One region of the Paenibacillus sp. JNUCC32 genome, then DNA from elsewhere that is predicted to be linked to it. Evidence: riboswitches for the same ligand, from Rfam matches in the RefSeq annotation. Region 1 holds a riboswitch; the other holds the start of a gene.
What was found. A riboswitch is a leader RNA that binds a small molecule or an ion and turns the genes downstream of it on or off. The one in region 1 is predicted to bind cobalamin.

Region 1 (9,620 bases):
GGAAGGCGCCGTCCATGACGATGACCTACGTGCCGGCGCTGGCGATGCCGTCCCTTCAGGTGGAGATCGAGGTATGGGCAGCGAGGGGGCAACGCTTAATGTAGAGGAGCGGATTGCAGCCGTCTTATATAAGGCATAAAAAAACCTCCGGGATCCTGTTTAGGGAACCTCGGAGGTTTTGTGTATATGGAAGGAAACTTATAGATCGTCAAAGCCGTTGTCGTCGCCAACTTTGCCGTAGTTACGGGATTTGGCTTCGAAGAAGTCGGTTTTCGTTGCGTTGAGGGCTTCGTCGGAGAAAGGCTTGATCCATGGCATGCAGTTGACGTCCACGCCTTCGTAAGCTTTTTCCAGACCCATCATGGTGATGCGACGGTTCGCGATGTACTTGATGTAATCGCTCAACTCGTTCAGATCGATGCCGCGCACATTGCTGAGCGTGTAGTGGGCCCAGTTGGTTTCGAGCTCGACGGCACGGTCAATGGTGCGGTACAGGTAGTCGATGTTCTCTTTGGTGTTCAGCTCAGGGAAATCCTTGAGCAGCTGCTTGAACACTTCGGCGAAGAAGTAGCAGTGCTGGTTCTCGTCACGCTGAATATAGGAGATCATCTGGCTGGTTGCCATCATCTTTTGGTCACGGGCCAGGTTGTAGAAGAAGGCAAACGTGCTGTAGAAGAAAATCCCTTCCAGGATCAGGTCGGCGACCATGGCTTCGAAGAAGGATTGCGGCGACGGATTGTCGCGGAAATTCTGGTAAATGTTCGAGATGAACTGGTTGCGCTCCAGAAGAACCGGATCATGCTTCCAGTATTCGAAGATTTCCTTCTGCTCCTGCTCCGATACGATGGAGGAAAGCACGTAGGAATAGGATTGGTTGTGAACCACCTCTTGCTGACCGATGATGGCCGAGATGGCTTCGAGCGACGAGTCGGTGAAGTAACGCTTCACGTCGCCGACAAACATCGTCTGCATGGAATCGAGCACAGCCAGCAGGGAGATGTTGATTTTGAAGGTGCGCTGCTCTTCAGGGTCCAGGCGCGGGAACTGCTGCGCATCCTTGGACATCGGAATTTCATCCGCGATCCAGTGGTTCAGCAGCAGAACCTTATACAATTTATACATATGAGGCATCCGAATGTCGTTCCAGTTCAGGATCCCGGAGCATTCACCTTCAATGACGCGAGTGGAGCGGTTGGGTGCTTCGGTGTTAAATATCTTTTGCATTTGCATGCCGATTTTCTCTCCTTGTATTTCATAATAGGGCGGCGCATAGGCGAAGCCTGAGGGAAACCTCCCAGCATATTCATGGAACGGGTATCCACACCGGGACGGGTATCCATCTCCAGCCGCTGTTGTCCGCCCTTTGCCTTAATGTATTTTAAAGGTTGCAAAGGGCTCCCAAAGGCGGACGTAAACTCTTCCGATTGGATACCCTTACCCTTGTAGTCTTTTAGTTAGAAAGCTTATTCCCGCCTGCTATGCGAGACCCCCCGCATGCAGCCGCTCGACGCTTGTCGCATCGCATGAGAAGCGATTCCCAAAGGGAGAGCGAACCACGCAGGCAGTAACTCAAAATCGCACGAAGTAGGTCAATAGTCCCCGCACCACATGAAAAGCGATTCCCAAGGGGAGAGCGATCCACGCAGGCAGTAACTCAACCAATCGCACGAAGTAGCTCAGTAGTCCCGCACCACATGAAAAGCGATTCCCAAAGGGAGAGCGATCCACGCAGACAGTAACTCAACAAATAGCACGAAGTAACTCAAAGGTCCCCGCACCGCATGAGAAGCGATTCCCAAGGGGAGAGCGATCCCAGCAGACAGTAACTCAACAAATCACACGAAGTAACTCAGAAGTCCCCGCGCCGCATTCCAGCGTTCCCGCAGGGAGAAAGCGCTCCTAGCCACTAAAGCAACTTAAGAAGCGCCTCATTCACATCCAACCCACCTTGCGGGTGTCCAGAGGGCAGAGCCCTTGGGGCCCTCCCTTGGAAGGGAGGGGTTGGGTGGGTTCGAAAAAGGTTAATCTAAACTCTTAGCTTGCGCACGACTCACACTCTTCAATCGTCAGCGCGCGGCTGCGTACATAGTACGTGGATTTGATGCCGGCTTTCCAGGCATGCAGATGCAGCTCCAGGAATTCCGAAGCCCGGATATCAGGGCGGACGTACAGGTTAAAGCTTTGCGCTTGGTCAACGTGACGCTGACGGGCGGCAGCCATTTTGATGGACCAATGCTGGTCGATCAAGAAAGCCGTTTTATAGTACCAGATCGTTTTCTCGGACAGATCCGGAGCAGGGTTCGCCACTTTATAAGTGGTTTTTTCTTCATAAGACAGAAGTTCGTACAATGGATCGATGCTCGCCGTGGAACCCGCGATGATCGAAGTGGAGCCGTTCGGCGCGATGGCAAACAGCCATGCGTTACGGACGCCGTTCGCTTGCACTTCCTGCTGCAATTCACGCCACTGTTCGGTGGTCACGAACTTGCCTTCATGCTCGCCGTCGGTATAACCGCGGAACGTGAAGTACTCGCCGCTCTCCCAGTCGGAGCCTTTGAATTTCGGGTAGTGGCCTTTTTCCTTGGCCAACTCCATGCTGGATTTGACGAGCAGGTAGTTGATGTGTTCGTACAGATTGTCATTATAGGCAACGGCTTCGTCGGATTCCCAGCGGATGCCTTCCAGCGCCAGCAAGTGGTGCAGACCGAAGGTGCCGAGACCGACCGCGCGATATTGGCTGTTGGTGTATTGAGCTTGCAGAACTTCAATATTGTTAATGTCGATGACGTTATCCAGCATGCGAACCTGGATCGGAACGAGACGCTCCAGCACACCGGCAGGTACGGCACGGGCCAAGTGGATGGAGTTCAGGTTGCAGACAACGAAATCGCCAGGGATTTTGGAAATCACGATCCGGGTTTGGCCGTCTTTCGTAACCAGCTCCTCTTGCTCAACGACCGTCGGAGATTGGTTCTGCATGATCTCCGTGCACAGGTTGGAAGAGTAGATCATGCCATGAGCCGAGTTCGGGTTCGCACGGTTGACCGTGTCGCGGTAGAACATGTACGGCGTACCCGTTTCAAGCTGGGATTTCATGATGCGCTTCATAATGTCGATGGCTTGTACCGTAATGCGCGGCAGCAGCGGGTTCGCTACGGCTTCCGCGTATTTTTGGCGGAATTCGCCTTCGCCTTGAGTATGGTCATAGAAGTCCTCCAGACCTAGCGGACGGCCGTTCTCGTCTTTCCAGCCCATGATTTTCTTCACTTCATGCGGACAGAACAGGCTCCACTCTTCACGAGCTTCTACAGCCTCCATGAACAGGTCGGGCAGGCATACGCCATGGAACACGTCATGCGCTCTCATGCGCTCGTCGCCGTTGTTCAGCTTCAGATCCAGGAAGGACAGGATGTCTTTGTGGAACACGTCCAAGTACACCGCGATGGCGCCTTTACGAGTTCCCAATTGGTCAACGCTAACAGCGGTGTTGTTCAACTGGCGAATCCAAGGGATGACGCCGGAACTGGTATTCTTGTGACCACGGATGTCAGAGCCGCGTGCACGGACTTTACCGAGGTATACCCCGATGCCGCCGCCCATTTTGCTGAGACGGGCGATGTCCGTATTGGAATCGAAGATTCCTTCCAGGGAGTCGTCCACGGTATCGATAAAGCAGCTGGACAGCTGGCCGGCTACTTTTTTACCTGCATTGGACATGGTCGGCGTAGCCGCCGTCATGTACAGGTTACTCATGGCCCAGTAGGCTTCCTTGACAAGGTCAAGACGCTTGTCGGCAGGCTCGTTATGCATGAGGAACATCGCGATGACCATGTAGCGTTCTTGCGGAAGTTCCATGACGCGACCGTCAAAGTCGTTTGCCAGGTAACGCTCAGCCAGCGTCAACAGACCGATGTAGTCAAACAGCAGATCCCGGCTTGGATCGATGCATTCGCCGAGTTCTTCGATTTGTTCTTTGGTGTAGCTGGTCAGAAGGTCCTCGCGATAGATGCCTTTTTGCACAAGCTCCGTAATGAGCGGGTAGAAGGCACCGTATGGTTCTTCCGGGTATGCTTTGTATCGGCGGTTGGTAGCCGCTTTTTTATATAAAGAGGTCAGAAACGAACGCGCAGCTGCAAACTTCCAATTCGGCTCCTCTTTAGTTACAAGCTCAAGGGCGGACATCGTGAAGGCGCTGCTGATTTCTTCGCCGGTAACCTGCTCACCGCGCAATTTGGCATTGACGCCGCGAAGCAGACGCTCCTTATCGAGCATGTCCAATCCTTTCAGAGTCCGGTCGGCATAGACGGAGAGGCGAATTTCATCAAAGGCGAGCTGACGGTTGTTCGGTTTAACTACGAGCTGGGGCATGAATAAATTCCTCGCTTTCTTCGGGGGAAATATGAAAAAGGACATCAAAAAAACATTTTCTAAAACCCGCGGGCAGGCTTGAAAATGTCCGTGCGCTGTGATTCGGAAATGACGTTTGACATAAGCCCTTGAACGGGCATGATGTTATGTACAGACGCAAGTTTAACGAACACTTACCTAAAGCCCCGTAGGTTGGTGTCTGCTGCATATAGGCAGGTCTCTGACTCGGGCTTCTGCCTCCCGGCGGTGCCTCCCGAAAACCTTGATCCGATTCTTCGGCGGCTATGCCGTATGAGGATGGCTGAAAAAAATGATGAACAGCCTAAGAGCCCTTACAGTGGCGGGACCGTGATGGATTTACACCATGCTTCCCTATTAAGCCGGACTGCCTTATGGGTTGATCCGGCACCTATATACACTATATTTGGTTGTTGTTAATCTAATTTAACCCAATATATTGTGTTTGTAAACCATATTCTTAAAATTGAACGCAAAAAGAATTATAGCAAACGAGCGGTCATTGTGCCAGTTAAGAAACTGTCAAAAGGCGATAAGATTTCCTGGATTGTGACCAAATGCGACCTTTTCTGCGCAGATACCGCGTATATTCTCGTTTTGACAAAATAGGATATTACCGTATGGATGAGGCGGGCAGGATACACTATATCTTGTGTGAAGCTAAAACTGAAGGGCTTTGATATGGCGGACCGAAATTGGTATGATATCCGTATCCGGAATTGGAATTGGAAAATGGAAGAGCATCGCATGATTGAGATATGACGAGGGGGGTTGTTCAGATGGCAATAGCAGAGGTAACGGTGATTCCGATCGGAACCGCAACCACGAGTTTAAGCGCTTATGTCGCCGAGATGCAGCGAATACTGAAACAGCAGGAAGGGATTTCCTATGAGCTGACATCGATGAGCACGATCATCGAGGGAGAGCTTAACATGATCTGGCGGGCGATTGAGGCTTTGCATGAAGCGCCTTTTCTGTCCGGGGCAAAGCGCGTATCGACTTCCGTTAAAATTGACGACCGCAGGGACCGGGTCTCCTCAAGCAAACAGAAGATCCAATCCGTGCAGGAAAAGTTAGGCGGGTAATGCCGCCAAATTCGGTGGATATTCCCGTTAGAATAGGACTTGCTTTTTGCTGCCGAAGTATTATAATAATTTTTGTTGTTTCGAGAGGAATATCATCGAACCACATGTGCTGGTGTAGCTCAGGGGTAGAGCAACGCACTCGTAATGCGTAGGTCGGGGGTTCAATTCCCTTCACCAGCATCTTCATAAAGTCAATAACGGCGCGGTTTTCCGTCATTCGGGAACCGGGCCGTTATTTGTACGTGTTGGCGAATGCGCAATATTATTCGTTCCCATCAAAATGATAAATTAGTTGCACAACGCCTGAGGAGAACGTTCTTGTATTCACCATTTTTAAATTCAACCTCTGTTTTATATCCACAAACAGCGGTTTTCCTTCTCCCAAAACGACAGGGTGAACGGATAATCGATATTCATCAACAAGTCCCAAATTGATAAAAGTCGTAATAAGACTTGCCCCTCCGTACAGCCAGATGTCTTTACCAGGCTGATTCTTTAATTTATTTACTTCTTCAAGAATGCGATCATTTATGAATATTGCTTTATGATCACTCCCCTTTTGCGTCCTGGAAAACACATACTTTTCTTTACTATGAACCAATTCCCAAAACTCTTTTTCGGAATCCGCATGTCCAATTTCCGGAGTGAATTGTCCCCATAAATCATAGCTTTTTCTTCCATACAAAATGGTATCGATTTGATTTAAAAAATGATTAAACCCCATTTCAGAGTCCATAATGCACCAATCAACTTCACCATGTTTCCCTTCAATAAAACCATCCAAAGTAACCGCTAAATCTAAAATTATTCTTCGTGCCATGATTTATTGCTCCTTTCGTTACGTTAATCTACCATCCAGTATAGACTTCAAATACGTCACCTTATGTCATAAAACGCCTAACCTCGTTAAAATGATTTTATGTAAACTGAAGTCGTTCCCTCCTGGAGCGGCTTTTTTTATTTCTTCGAAGGAGCGTGATATGATATGAAATAAATTGATGGAATGGTTGGTACAGAAGGTGAATGCAACTTTTTCTTGAGGTGATATTTTGGGCGATAGACCATTTAAAGCTTTGAGATATATATTCACGTGGATAGCCTTTATTTTTGTTATATGCGTTTGGTTCAGTTCTCACAAAACGTTATATTTAGGGTTTGTAACGCTGTCTGTAAGTGCCGGATACCTAATGCACATTGTTGGAGTGAAAAGAGGGGAAAGTGAAGATAGCAAACTGTTCTTATCCATCATTTCGTGCTGTTTATGTTTTTTAGTCTCGTTATATATTTTTTGTATAACACTTTAGCCCGCCAGCATTAAGCTGACGGGCTTCAGTTTTCTAACGGCATATAAATTAGCAAAATCCTAAGAATAACAAATTCTAATCAGCAGACATGGCCTCTGCTTTTGTTTCGTGGACCGTGCCAAATGGATGCTCTGGAGGGGCATATATCACGTATATTTTTAGCGGTACGCTGCCCATATTGGTGACATTGTGCCATTTTCCAGCAGGTATCATGATGGCATAGCCATCATAGGCCATTTGTTGAAAATCTAAATTATGTTTGCTATCGCCCATTTGAACAAGCCCTTGACCTTGTTCAATGTGTATGAATTGGTCGGTTGTGGGGTGAACCTCTAATCCAATGTCATCTCCAACATGAATGCTCATTAGGGTCACTTGTAAGTGCTTCCCTGTCCATAAAGCGGTTCGGTACGTATTGTTTTGTTTCGCAGCTTGATCAATATTCAGTACAAGTGGTCCTCGCCCATAATCCGTTATTTGAATATCTTCATCATCACGATTCCAACGGGCATCATACCAACTGAAATAATGAGGATTCAAGCTATGAAGCCGGTTGTAATCGTTCCAGTATTGATATCTCGGATCAAACACTTGATAAGGGTAACATGGATCGCGGTACATGTTCATTCTCCTTTTATCGTTTCATCATTTTCCGATTATCCTATGCTGCTGCCTAATTAAAAGATTCGAAAATGGGCTAGGGCCTATAACTAAAGACAAGCGGTAAGCTAAGACATGGATATCGTCTTGGACTGCCGCTTTCAGGTTTTAAGTTACCCTTGTTAGCCATAACGATAACGCCACTAACAACGCCTAACAACAAATAAGCCAATATTATGGTTAGGACGCCTTTAATCCCTTTCAGAGATGGGTGTGCCTATTCTCCAAGAGCTAAATAGGGTATATGCAATGGCTGATAGCAGCGCGGCCCCCAAAAGCAGTATTAAGCAGTGCCGTGCTGGTCCCGTGATATAATTCGGATAAAAAAGTGGAGCGTGGACAGATGCTTAGACTGGAGAGTGTAGAGAAGAATCAAATAGGCGTTTATGCAGCAGCCTTGATATTAGGTGCAGTAATGGGCTTATTAAGTCCCGCCATAGGCATGTTTGTTGAGCCTGCCATATCATTCATGATTGCCATTCTTCTTTTCAGCATGTTTTGTCAAATTCCATTCCTTAAGCTGAGGGAGGCTTTATCCAACGGGCGTTTTATAGGAGCTTTATTGCTTGTGAATTTTGTTCTGACACCGGTTCTCGTCTATATTCTAACCTTGGTATTTCCTCAACCGGCTCCCGTTTTACTTGGTGTTTGCCTTGTGCTTCTGACGCCATGCATTGATTATGTTATTGTTTTTACACAGTTAGGGAAAGGGAATGAGCGATTGATTCTTGCGTCCACACCGATCCTTTTTGTAGTACAGATGATTATGCTTCCGTTTTACTTGTGGCTTTTCCTTGGCTCGGAAGCAGCAGAAATGGTCAAGGTGGGCCCATTTGTCGAGGCATTTATCTTCTTGATTTTCGTCCCGTTGCTTCTTGCTTTGGCTGCACAGTTCTGGGCCAAGAAAAGTGCCAAGGGTTCAAAATCGTTGCAATTAACCGCATGGCTCCCTGTACCCTTTATGGCAATCGTTCTTTTTGTAGTCATTGCTTCACAAATCGGGAGGGTGTATGAAGATCTTAGCGTTATCATAGCGGTTATTCCCATTTATGTTCTATTCCATATCATGACGCCGTTTATTTCACGGGCGACCTCGGCGTTTTTTCGAATCGGACCCAAGGATGGGAGAGCGCTTATATTTAGTGCAGGGACACGGAATTCATTAGTCGTTCTTCCTTTAGCACTTACCCTGCCTGAGGAAATGGCTACGATTGCAGCAGCGGTAATCGTCACTCAAACCGTGATAGAGCTAATTGCCGAGCTTGTTTATATACGTATCGTGCCAAATTTGATTTACCGGGATTGAAAATAAGTTGTTACCGCCTGACTGGACAGGAAATATCGTCGCCGAGTGACATTTGGATCGCTGGCAGAGGCTGGCGGGGGTATTTTTTGTCTATGAGCAGTACATGCGCCCTGACACTTCATGAAATTTTGAATACGTTATATCGTATCGTAAGCAAAGGAGGGAATCTCATGGGCGAAGTTGGATACGGTGGGTATAACTCTGTGGGAGCGATTCTTGTTCTCTTCATCTTGTTGGTTATCATTACTGCTTCTTTCTGGGTATAATTTCGTTTCTCTTCGCAACAAAAAGCCCTGCCGACTCATGTCGGCAGGGCTTTTTAAATCCTAAAGGGATGATCGGTAATGGGGCTCAAAATATAACCATCAGGATACCGAATACGAGTACGATTGATCCCAGAACCACCAGAAGAATCCCGCTGGATTTTATATAGCGAATGTAGTCGGAATCAGGCTCCGACCCATACTTTATGCTCCACATTTTATATAAGGACCCCCATGTGGGTTTGCGCATCCTCATGACACCACGAATGATAAGAGCTGTAGCGAACACGATAAGTACAAATCCAGACATATAACCCGTCTCCGATCGGTTAGAATAGAAGTAACACGGATGAAATCACCGCCTAGCCAAACATGAAGGCAATCTCCGGGAAAGTTCCATTGTATGCATAATATCAGGGATTCCGGATGAAATGAAGCTTGGGCCTGGGGCACAAGAGGTCAGCTCAAAACCGTAACCGGGCCATTCGATATAGGCTCCAGCAAACACCGACCGTACCCCATTGGAGTATCTTATATTATATACTCGTCCTTGCAGTAGGATCTATAGTTGCCTTGCCTAGTAAACGTGGAAGCATGAGCGGAAGGAAGGGACGCG
Region 2 (9,620 bases), 2.0 Mb from region 1:
CGAATACGGGCTCCGTTGCATAGATGATGGCTACCCTGGACGGCGTCGTGTATTTTTGGCAGACGGTTTGGATCCAGAAGGCGAATGCGCTGGTAGGGCCGATGGATACAGCGAGCGCCCACAGCACGTTCGGCTCGGTCAGCTTCTCCATCAGATCCGCTGCATGGCCCACATGTTCGGTTAAAGCGGAAGCTATCAGGCTGAATACCCCAACGACGGCCATCTGGAGCGCTGCCAGCAGCAGGGAGGGATATCGGCCGGCATAAACGCCCGTATAACCGATATGGAGCGCAAAACCGATGGCGCAAACGAATACGAGCACATCGCCCTTGTTCAGGCTCATGCCGGATCCGGCGAAGGTGAGCAGGTACAGGCCCGCTGCAGCAAGCAAGGCGCTGATCCAAGTGAATCTGGAGATGGAGTGTTTTAACAGCGCGTACGATATGAAAGGCACCAGCACGACGGACAAGCCGGTAATGAAACCTGCATTGGACGTGGTCGTGTACAGAAGGCCCGCCGTTTGAAAGGCATAGCCGATAAACAAAAAAAGACCGAGCAGGCAAGCATGCAGCAGCATCCTGCCGGATATTAGCTTCCACTGATTCCGGTAAAAGAGGGTGATGATCAATGCGAGGAGCAGGGCCGCTCCCAGAAAGCGGGCCGAATTAAAGGCCATAGGCGGGAGGACGCGCACCGCATACTGAACGATGAGGAACGTGGAGCCCCACATCATGGCCACCAGAAGCAGGCTGATGTCGGCGATACGTGAGCGATTCACTAGGTAGTCATCCTTTCCGATGATGCGAAACTCAAATTGCAGCTTCCCGTACTTTCGTCCCCGGGCGTAAGGCATGGGCAAGTGATCAAATTGTATCCCATATGAGCGGATCGGACAACCATTTTTAAGCCTGCAAAAGTGGAAGGGGTAGACAAAAAGAGGATGATTTTGCTATACTAATGAACCGAACGTATATTCTCATGACCCTGGGCTATCGGACGTGGAGATCGGCAAGCGATCCATCGATTCCATAGTCAGCATTGAGCTTAGAAAGGAAGAATGTCATCATGATGGGCAGAGCTCATTTGATTATCAGCACAGGGGTCACGTTATCCGTCATGGGCATGAGCGGAGTGCCTGTCACGCTGCCTGCCGCGGCAGTGGCTTTGGTCAGCTCGCTGCTTCCCGACATCGACGAGCCCAACTCCCTGCTGGTGCGCAAGGCGATTCCTTCCGGGCTGCTGCGAATTCTACAGCTGGCGATGATTGGCGCCGCCATATTCGTCGTATTCTACGGCAAGGAGTATGCGCCTTGGAATATCGCCCTGGCCGGGCTGATCGGGGTTGTTTCGTACCTGCCGAGCCGGACGCTGCGCCATGTCGTCATGTTCCTGATCGGCTTGGGACTGATTTCCTTCGGGCAGGGCTTCAGCCCATGGAATACGATCGCAGGCAGCGTGCTGATTGCAGGCTCCTTGGTGACCCATCGGGGGTTAACCCATACCGTCTATGCCGCAGCCGGATGGACGGGCTTGCTGTATTTTGCGTCACAGGGCAAGATCGGCGGGGAAAGCCTATGGTTTGCCGGCGGTTTATCCTACTCGATTCATTTGCTCGCAGATGCGCTGACCAACCGCGGAATCCGTCCGCTTCCTCCGTTCAAATGGAGAATCAAGCTGAAGATCATGAGCACCGGAAGCAAATGGGGACGCACGGTAGAGAATGCCTGCATTGTGCTGACGCTGGCCCTTGTTTGGTACGTGTTTATGGCTTCTTAAATCCGGGATATGCAGTTTTACAATGAAAAAGCCTCCCGCCCTTATGCAATGCATACGGGGCGAGAGGCTTATTTAGATTTCAGCCGGATCTATTCCTCAAGAAAGATGAGGCCGATCAGATCGTCGAGCTCGAGGTTGCCGAAGTAATGCTTGACGTCGATGCCGGATAGCGCGGTGCGCACCGCCGTTTCTTCGTACCGTTTGCCGCGAAGCAGATTCTCGATATCCGCAACATCGCCGACGCCGAAGAAATCGCCGTAAATTTTAATCTCTCCGATATGCCCTTCACGGATATCCATGCGGATATCGATGATGCCCACCGGGAACTTCCTCGCATGCTTCACGTTGCTCTCAGGGGACAGCCCGTAGTTCCAATCCCAATTCTGGTAGCGTTCCTTCGAAATCTGGTTGATGATCTCCCAATCCTTCTCCTGAAGCACGTATTGCGGTACTTGATCCGGTTCCATCCCGAAGATCGAGCGAAGCAGCTCCGCGCGGAACTGTTCAATGGTCATGTCGGTGCCAAGCAGCTCCTTGATGTTAGCTACGCGGCTGCGCACGGACTTGGTGCTCTTGGATTTAAACTTTTCCGGATTGGCATTCAGCGAGGCCTGCACGTCATCCAGATTCAGATCGAACATGAGCGTGCCGTGGCTGAACATGCGTCCCCGCGTCGAGAACTGAGCGTTCCCCGAAATTTTCTTCTCGCCGACCTGCAGGTCATTCCGGCCGCTGAGCTCGGCTGGCACGCCCATCTTTTGCAGGAAGTCGATGACCGGCTGCGTGAACTTCAGGAAGTTGTGGAACGACTGGCCGTCGTCCTTCGTAATGAAGCTGAAATTCAGGTTGCCGAGATCGTGGTACACGGCTCCGCCGCCGGACAGCCGGCGCACAACCTGGATGTTGTTGTCGCGAACGTATTCCTGGTTGATCTCTTCGATCGTATTCTGATGCTTTCCGATGATGATGGAAGGCTTGTTGATATAAAAGAGAAGGTAGCTCTCGTCCATGGACAAGTGCTTAAGCGCATATTCTTCAATCGCTAGGTTGATGGATGGGTCGTGAATCCCCTGATTATCGATAAATAGCATAGCATCCTCCGTCGTCACAATTCAAAATGTGGTGCTTCCAGACTATTGTAAACCAATTTGAAGGCAGAGACAAAGCATTCCATGTTGACGAGTCAGGGACGGTAGCGACATAATGATGGCATTACATAACGGCAGGGCTTTCAAGAGCCATGGGCATGGAACGGGAGGAACCCTTATGAGCGATAATAACCAACCTTTGATCGAGGTGTACGGACACGGCGGGGACGTGGAGACGGCGGCGGCTGCATATGGAAGGGCAGCCTCGGCTTTTCTGGATTACAGCGCGAATATTAACCCGCTAGGACCGCCCCAAGGGGTCATGGCAGCGTTAGAAGAAGGGATGAGCGCGGTGATTCGTTATCCGGATCCGGGGCACCGCGAATTCAAGAGGCTGCTTGCGGAGGAATTGGACACCGATGCCCGGTGCATTCTTGTCGGAAATGGAGCTGCAGAATGCATGGCACTGCTGCTGCTGGGCCTGCAGCCCCGAACGGTCGGCGTGGTCGATCCTTGTTTTTCCGAATACCGGGAGCTGTCCTTGAAATTTGGTTCGGACATCCGCTCCGTGTGCGGGGAGCCGGAGCGGGATTGGCGTGCGGACAAGGCGGATATGATGGAGCTGATCGCCTGCACGGATCTCGTATTTGTGGGACAGCCGAACAATCCGAACGGGGTTCAGTACAGCCTGGAGGATATTCGCGAGCTGGCGGCATGCGCTGAGCAAGAAGGGACCTGGTTGGTGCTGGATGAGGCCTTCATCGATTTCATTCCGCCGGAGGACAGACAGACATTGATGCCGGAACTGCAGGACTATCCGCGGACGATCATTGTCCGGTCGATGACCAAGTTTTATGCGATACCGGGCCTGCGGCTCGGGTTTACGGTTGCCCACCACGACGTGATACGCACCATGGCAGGCAAACAGGTGACGTGGAGCGTCAATGGACTGGCGCTGCTTGCGGGAGAGGCTTGTCTTGACAGCGGCAGGGAATATGAACTGGACACGCTGCAATTGATTCGCGTGGAACGCGAGAAGCTGATACATGGTTTACGAGCGCTGGGGCTTGACGTTACGCCGGGGGAGGCCAATTTTCTGCTGATGGAGCTTCCGCGGCCTTGGAATGCAGGGACGTTCCAGCAGGAAATGGGCAGGCGGGGCGTGCTCGTCCGCAGCTGCGCCATGTACCCGGGCCTCGGTGAGCGCCACATCCGGTTAGCCGTTAAGGATGCCGGATCTAACGACAGATTGCTGGCGATAACCGCGGAGGTCCTTGGAAATCCTTCTGCTGACGCGACTTAGGGATTTCTAGCAGCAGATCCATATGAAGAACGCTACAGGTACAGTTGGTTCAGATATTTAAGGAGCAGGGAGAGAAAAAAACATGGCAGTACCTTTTCTGAAAGGCAGCAATCGTCCATATAACTCGGATGCATGGCCGGGAGCCATCGTGTCCTTGGATTCGGAGCAGCAGCATCCGCATATTCGGATCTCGCTTCCGAGTCCGGCTGCGTCCATAAGCAGCGCCATATACGGCGGCGGTTTTCTGCACTTGGACCATATCGTGAACCGTTATGTCGACAAGCATTACGATTGCAGCGATCCGATAAACGATATGGTTAGCTTTATGGCTGGGCACGGCTATCCGGCCGATTCCACGGCAGGATTGATGACGGCGGTAAAACTGAAATATGCCTCCATTCGGGAGGCTCGGGGCGAGCAAGCTTCCGTTCTATGCTGTACTACCGCGGGCGTGGGCAATGCAGCCCGCGCCGGGTCGAGCCGTACGACCTTCGCGGCTTACCAGCCTGGCACGATTAATGTCGTGCTGGTGGTGGACGGAAGGCTGACGCCGGCTTGCATGGTGAACGCCATGCTGACGGCAGCCGAAGCGAAAGCCGCGGCGCTGCATGACCTGGGGGTGAAGGATCATGAAACCGGAGCCGCCGCCACGGGGACGACGACGGATGCGATGGTCCTTGCGGTCAGCGGCAATACAGCCTTTGGCGTGAACCATCATTATGCCGGAACCGCGACCGATCTGGGCGGCATGATCGGACGTCTTGTCTACGACAGCGTCACGGAGAGCATCGCCGCCGAAAGAGAAGATCGGATATGACCGCCGTATGGGTCATATGGGCGGCGGTGGCGCTGGACCTGCTGATCGGAGATCCGAGATGGCTGCCGCATCCCGTCATCGGCATGGGGAAGGCGATCCGCCGGGTCGAAGGATGGATTCGCCAGCGGACGGTTTCCGCTCAGGGACTGAAGCGGGCGGGGATATTGCTGCCGGTGATCGTGGCCGGCGGCTCCTTCGTGCTGGCATGGCTGCTGCTGGAGCTGTGCGCAGCGATTCATCCTTGGCTTGCCTGGGGTGCGGAGATCGTTCTCATTGCGACTACGATTGCGATCAAGGGGCTGCGCGAGGCAGGATTGGAGGTCTACGGCCATCTTCGTTCCGGGAATATCGCCGAGGCCAGGCAAGCGCTAAGCATGGTGGTCGGGAGGGACACCGCTCATCTGGATGAGCCGGAAATTGTGCGGGGGACGGTGGAGACGGTTGCGGAAAATATCGTGGACGCGGTCATCGCTCCGCTGTTTTTTGCCCTGATCGGAGGGGCGCCGCTTGCGTTGGCCTACCGCGCCGTGAATACGCTGGATTCCATGGTCGGTTATAAAAACGAGAAGTACCTGCATGTAGGCTGGGCCTCCGCCCGGCTGGACGATCTCGCCAATTGGATACCGGCACGCCTGACCGCCGGGCTGTTGACCATCGCGGCGGCGATGTTCTCGCTGCAGTGGAAACAAGCGATCAAGATGGTTAAACGAGATGCGCGTAAGCATCCCAGTCCGAACAGCGGCTTCCCGGAATCGGCCGTTGCCGGTGCCTTGGGGATTCGCCTGGGAGGCGAAAATTCGTACCAAGGCGTGATCTCGTTCCGGGCTTACATGGGGGACCCCGACCGACCGCTCGAAGCGGAGGATATCCGGGTGACAAACCGTCTGCTTGTGGGCGTATCGGTTTTGTTTACGATGCTGGGCACCGCGGTGCTCGGACTTGCTGCCGCGGCAGGAGGAAGCCTATGGATATGAGGATCAGCCTGCATCTGGTGCGTCACGGCCGCACGTTGTGGAACGAGGAGCGCCGTTATCTCGGCCATGAGGATCAGGGAATTCTGGCTGAGGGAAGGGAACAGCTCCTCCCGCTGCGGGAGGAACTTCGCTGCAGGCATTTTGTCCGGATCTATTGCAGCGATCTCCTCCGCTGCCGGCAGACGCTCAATGTGATCTTATCGGATTCAAAAAGGGGTGCTGTTCCTGATGATGACATATTGGGCCAGTTTATGCCGGGCGTACGATATGACCCGCGGCTGCGCGAACTGGATTTCGGGGATTGGGAAGGAAAGACCTACGAGGAGTTGAAGACGGATTCCCTCTACCGGCGCTGGATCGATAACCCTGCGGAAGTTACGCCGCCCAGCGGGGAGAGCTGGGAAGCTTTCGGTTCCCGCGTCCAGGCCTTTTTGTCGGGATTGCATTTGGATGTGAAGGAATTATTGCATATGGAGGAAGCTCCGGATCCCCTTTCGCAGGCAGAGGCAGAGGCTGAGGCAGAGGCAGAGGCCAGGCGTGGTGATGATGGCCGTGGAACGCTCGCTGAAGGAGTTGACGTGCTTGTGGTCACCCACGGCGGCGTTATTCGGGAGATGGCAGCGGCTACCGTGCCGGATACGGAATTCTGGGCGACGTCGGTTATGCCGGGCGAGGTGCTCAAGCTGCAGCTGACATGGGACGGAGCGAGCTGGCGAGGCGTACGGTTAAGCGAATAAAACGAAAACGTATGATTTCGGTCGGAATAGGCGATAACGGGCTAAATCGGTGTCATGACGCAATCGAAACGCCCGAAACTTTCAGTTGTAAGGGGATGGTTTATCGCCTATAATCTTGTGCAGAGAAACCATGCTTGGCCTATCATCCATAAATTCATATGATTTGCGAGGGTCCCGGACAGAGGGCGTTATTGTTTTCTGCCGGGTTAATAGGGAAGCCGGTGCAAGTCCGGCACGGTCCCGCCACTGTGAAGCAGGGACTTTTCCATATGCCACTGAGCCTTAGCGCTTGGGAAGGCGGAGAAGTCGTTACAACCTGCAAGTCAGGAGACCTGCCCTCAGCGAATGAAAGACGGTCCTTCGAGGAGAGGATTACGTTTACCGGACGCATGGAGCCATGCGGACGGAAGTTTAAGGCGCCATCGTTGAACGGTTATCCCGGCGTCCTTATGATACAAACGTAATCCCTGAGTCCTTGTCATCGAGGAGTCGGGGATTTTTGCTTCTTAGGGTATGAAGATTGAACGTTTCTTACCAGTTAAGGATCGGTCGAAGGAATTTAGACACGCCTGCGCCAGGTTCTCAATTATGTTTAGGGGGATTCCAAGAGATGAAAGCATTAAACAAAACATGGTCCGTACTTCTGGTAGCCATACTGATGGCCCTGGCCTTGATCGGCTGCGGCGGCGAAGAAGCAGCACCGAAGGATGCGACGCCGCCGGCACAGCAGCAAGAGCAGAATAACGAAGCGCCGGCGGAATCGGCGGAAGAGCTTAAGACCACGTATCCGCTGACCGTCAAGGATTCAACGGGCGTGGAAATGACGTTTGAGAAAGCGCCGACCAAGATTGCGTCCCTGACTCCGTCCGAGACGGAAAAACTGTTTGCATTGGGACTGGATGAGGAGATCGTTGGCGTATCCGATAACGACGATTACCCCGAAGCGGCCAAATCCAAGCCTAAACTGGGCGGGTTCCAGGTGAATGAAGAGGCGATCATCGCAGCCGACGCCGATGTGGTATTCGCGGCTTCGATGAATGCCCAGAATGCCGAGAAATTGCGCGAGCTTGGCGTTACGCTGTTCGTCAACGATCCGAAAACCATCGATGCGGTGATGGAGAACATCGAGCTGATCGGTCAAATTACGGACCGTCAAGCCGAGGCGAAAGCGGTCGTCGATCAGATGAAGCAGGAATTGGCTGCCGTTACGGAAGCCGTGAAATCCGTGAAGGATGAAGACAAGAAGAAAGTATACGTGGAGTTCTCTCCGGGATGGACCGTCGGCAAAGGCGAGTTCATGGATGAGATCATTACCGCAGCTGGCGGCGTCAATGCAGCCGGCGATGCGGAAGGCTGGTTCGAAATCAGCGAGGAGAACATCATCGCCGCGAACCCGGACGTTATTCTGTACACGGACGATGTGGTGGACGAAGCCACCAAGAAAACATTGGATCAGCTGATCAAGGAGCGCGGCGGCTGGGATCAGATCGAAGCCATCAAGAACGATCAGGTCATTTCCGTGGATGCCAATCTGCTCAGCCGTCCGGGCCCGCGCGTGACGCAAGGACTGATGGAAGTGGCGAAGGCCGTTTATCCGGAATTGATGAATCCATGAGTAAAAAACTTGCAGGATTCGGTGCGGCCGGCCTGATCCTTTTACTGCTGACCTTGGTTGTCAGTCTCGGAATCGGCTCCGTTCACCTGCCTGTGAGAGAGATTGGAGCGATGCTGCTGCACCGGCTGCCGGGAATCGGCGATTCCATCGTTCCAGGCTGGGAAGCTTCCTCCGAGCAAATCCTGATGAAGGTGAGATTGCCGCGGATCCTGCTCGGGATGCTTGTTGGAGCCTCCCTGGCGGTGGCCGGAGCCGCCTTTCAAGGCGTGCTTCGCAATCCGCTGGCGGATCCGTTTACGCTCGGTGTGTCCTCGGGTGCTGCGCTTGGCGCGGCATCCCTGATTTTTTTCGGAATGGAATATTCCTTTGCCGGAGGTTATACACTGCCGGTTGTAGCGTTTCTGACCGGAGCAGGCACCCTATGGGCCGTTTTGCTGCTGGCAAGGGATCAAGGAAAACTGCCGATCCATGGGCTCATCCTGTCCGGGGTGGTGATGCAGTCGTTTCTGGGCGCCGTCGTTTCGTTTCTGACGGTGATGTCCAAAGATACGGTGAACCAAATCCTGTACTGGACGATGGGAAGCCTGAGCATGCGCGGATGGTCGTATACGGCCATCCTTTTCCCGTATTTTGCAGCGGGTTTCGTATATCTATGGAGCAGGTCGCGGGCGCTTAACATTTTGTCGCTCGGGGAACGGCAGGCCGCTCATATGGGATTGAATGTCGATCGTCTGAAGACCAGCGTGCTGATCGTCGCTACCCTGCTTGCCGCGGCAGCCGTATCGGTTTCCGGCGTGATCGGGTTCGTCGGGCTTGTAGTACCGCATATGATTCGGCTGATCACCGGCTCCGATTACCGCGTGATTGTTCCCCTGTCGGCGCTGGGCGGCGCGATTTTCATGGTTTGGTGCGATACGGCAGCACGCTCCGTCTTGGCGCCGACGGAAATCCCGCTCGGGGTGGTCACGGCATTCATAGGCGCTCCGTTCTTTGCTTATCTGCTGTACCGGAACAAAAAACGGCGCAGGGAGGGGTTATCATGATTACGGCCCAAGGGCTTGGCAAAGCCTATGGCAAGGCGTCGATTCTATCCGGGGTGGACCTTCACATTGCCGAAGGGGAATGGTGGGGGATCATCGGACCGAACGGCAGCGGCAAGTCCACCCTCATGCAGCTGTTATCCGGCGTGGAGAGTCCTACGGAAGGAAGCGTGACGCTTCTGGGCAAGGAGCTTGGACGCTATAACCGGAAGGCACTGGCCCGAATCGTGGCGGTGCTGCAGCAGGAGGGACTCGACCCTACCGATTTTA

Region 2: it holds a riboswitch for cobalamin, as region 1 does, so the genes downstream of both, JNUCC32_RS00060 (ABC transporter substrate-binding protein) here and JNUCC32_RS21885 (ribonucleoside-diphosphate reductase subunit alpha) in region 1, are expected to answer to the same signal.

What each region holds. Positions count from the first base shown of each region.
Region 1 is NZ_CP062260.1:4,931,831-4,941,450, reverse strand. Features, by position in the region: gene JNUCC32_RS21895 (GNAT family N-acetyltransferase) at 1-104, shown strand, start outside; gene JNUCC32_RS21890 (ribonucleotide-diphosphate reductase subunit beta) at 199-1,230, opposite strand; gene JNUCC32_RS21885 (ribonucleoside-diphosphate reductase subunit alpha) at 2,035-4,368, opposite strand; cobalamin riboswitch at 4,563-4,796, opposite strand; gene JNUCC32_RS21880 (MTH1187 family thiamine-binding protein) at 5,166-5,471, shown strand; tRNA gene JNUCC32_RS21875 (tRNA-Thr) at 5,580-5,651, shown strand; gene JNUCC32_RS21870 (dihydrofolate reductase family protein) at 5,734-6,291, opposite strand; gene JNUCC32_RS21865 (cupin domain-containing protein) at 6,851-7,396, opposite strand; gene JNUCC32_RS21860 (arsenic resistance protein) at 7,779-8,741, shown strand; gene JNUCC32_RS31630 (hypothetical protein) at 8,912-9,007, shown strand.
Region 2 is NZ_CP062260.1:3,281-12,900, forward strand. Features, by position in the region: gene JNUCC32_RS00025 (DMT family transporter) at 1-778, opposite strand, end outside; gene JNUCC32_RS00030 (metal-dependent hydrolase) at 1,066-1,776, shown strand; gene JNUCC32_RS00035 (lipoate--protein ligase) at 1,866-2,867, opposite strand; gene cobD (threonine-phosphate decarboxylase CobD) at 3,043-4,167, shown strand; gene JNUCC32_RS00045 (adenosylcobinamide amidohydrolase) at 4,250-4,984, shown strand; gene cbiB (adenosylcobinamide-phosphate synthase CbiB) at 4,981-5,958, shown strand; gene JNUCC32_RS00055 (histidine phosphatase family protein) at 5,949-6,695, shown strand; cobalamin riboswitch at 6,848-7,049, shown strand; gene JNUCC32_RS00060 (ABC transporter substrate-binding protein) at 7,306-8,310, shown strand; gene JNUCC32_RS00065 (FecCD family ABC transporter permease) at 8,307-9,353, shown strand; gene JNUCC32_RS00070 (ABC transporter ATP-binding protein) at 9,350-9,620, shown strand, end outside.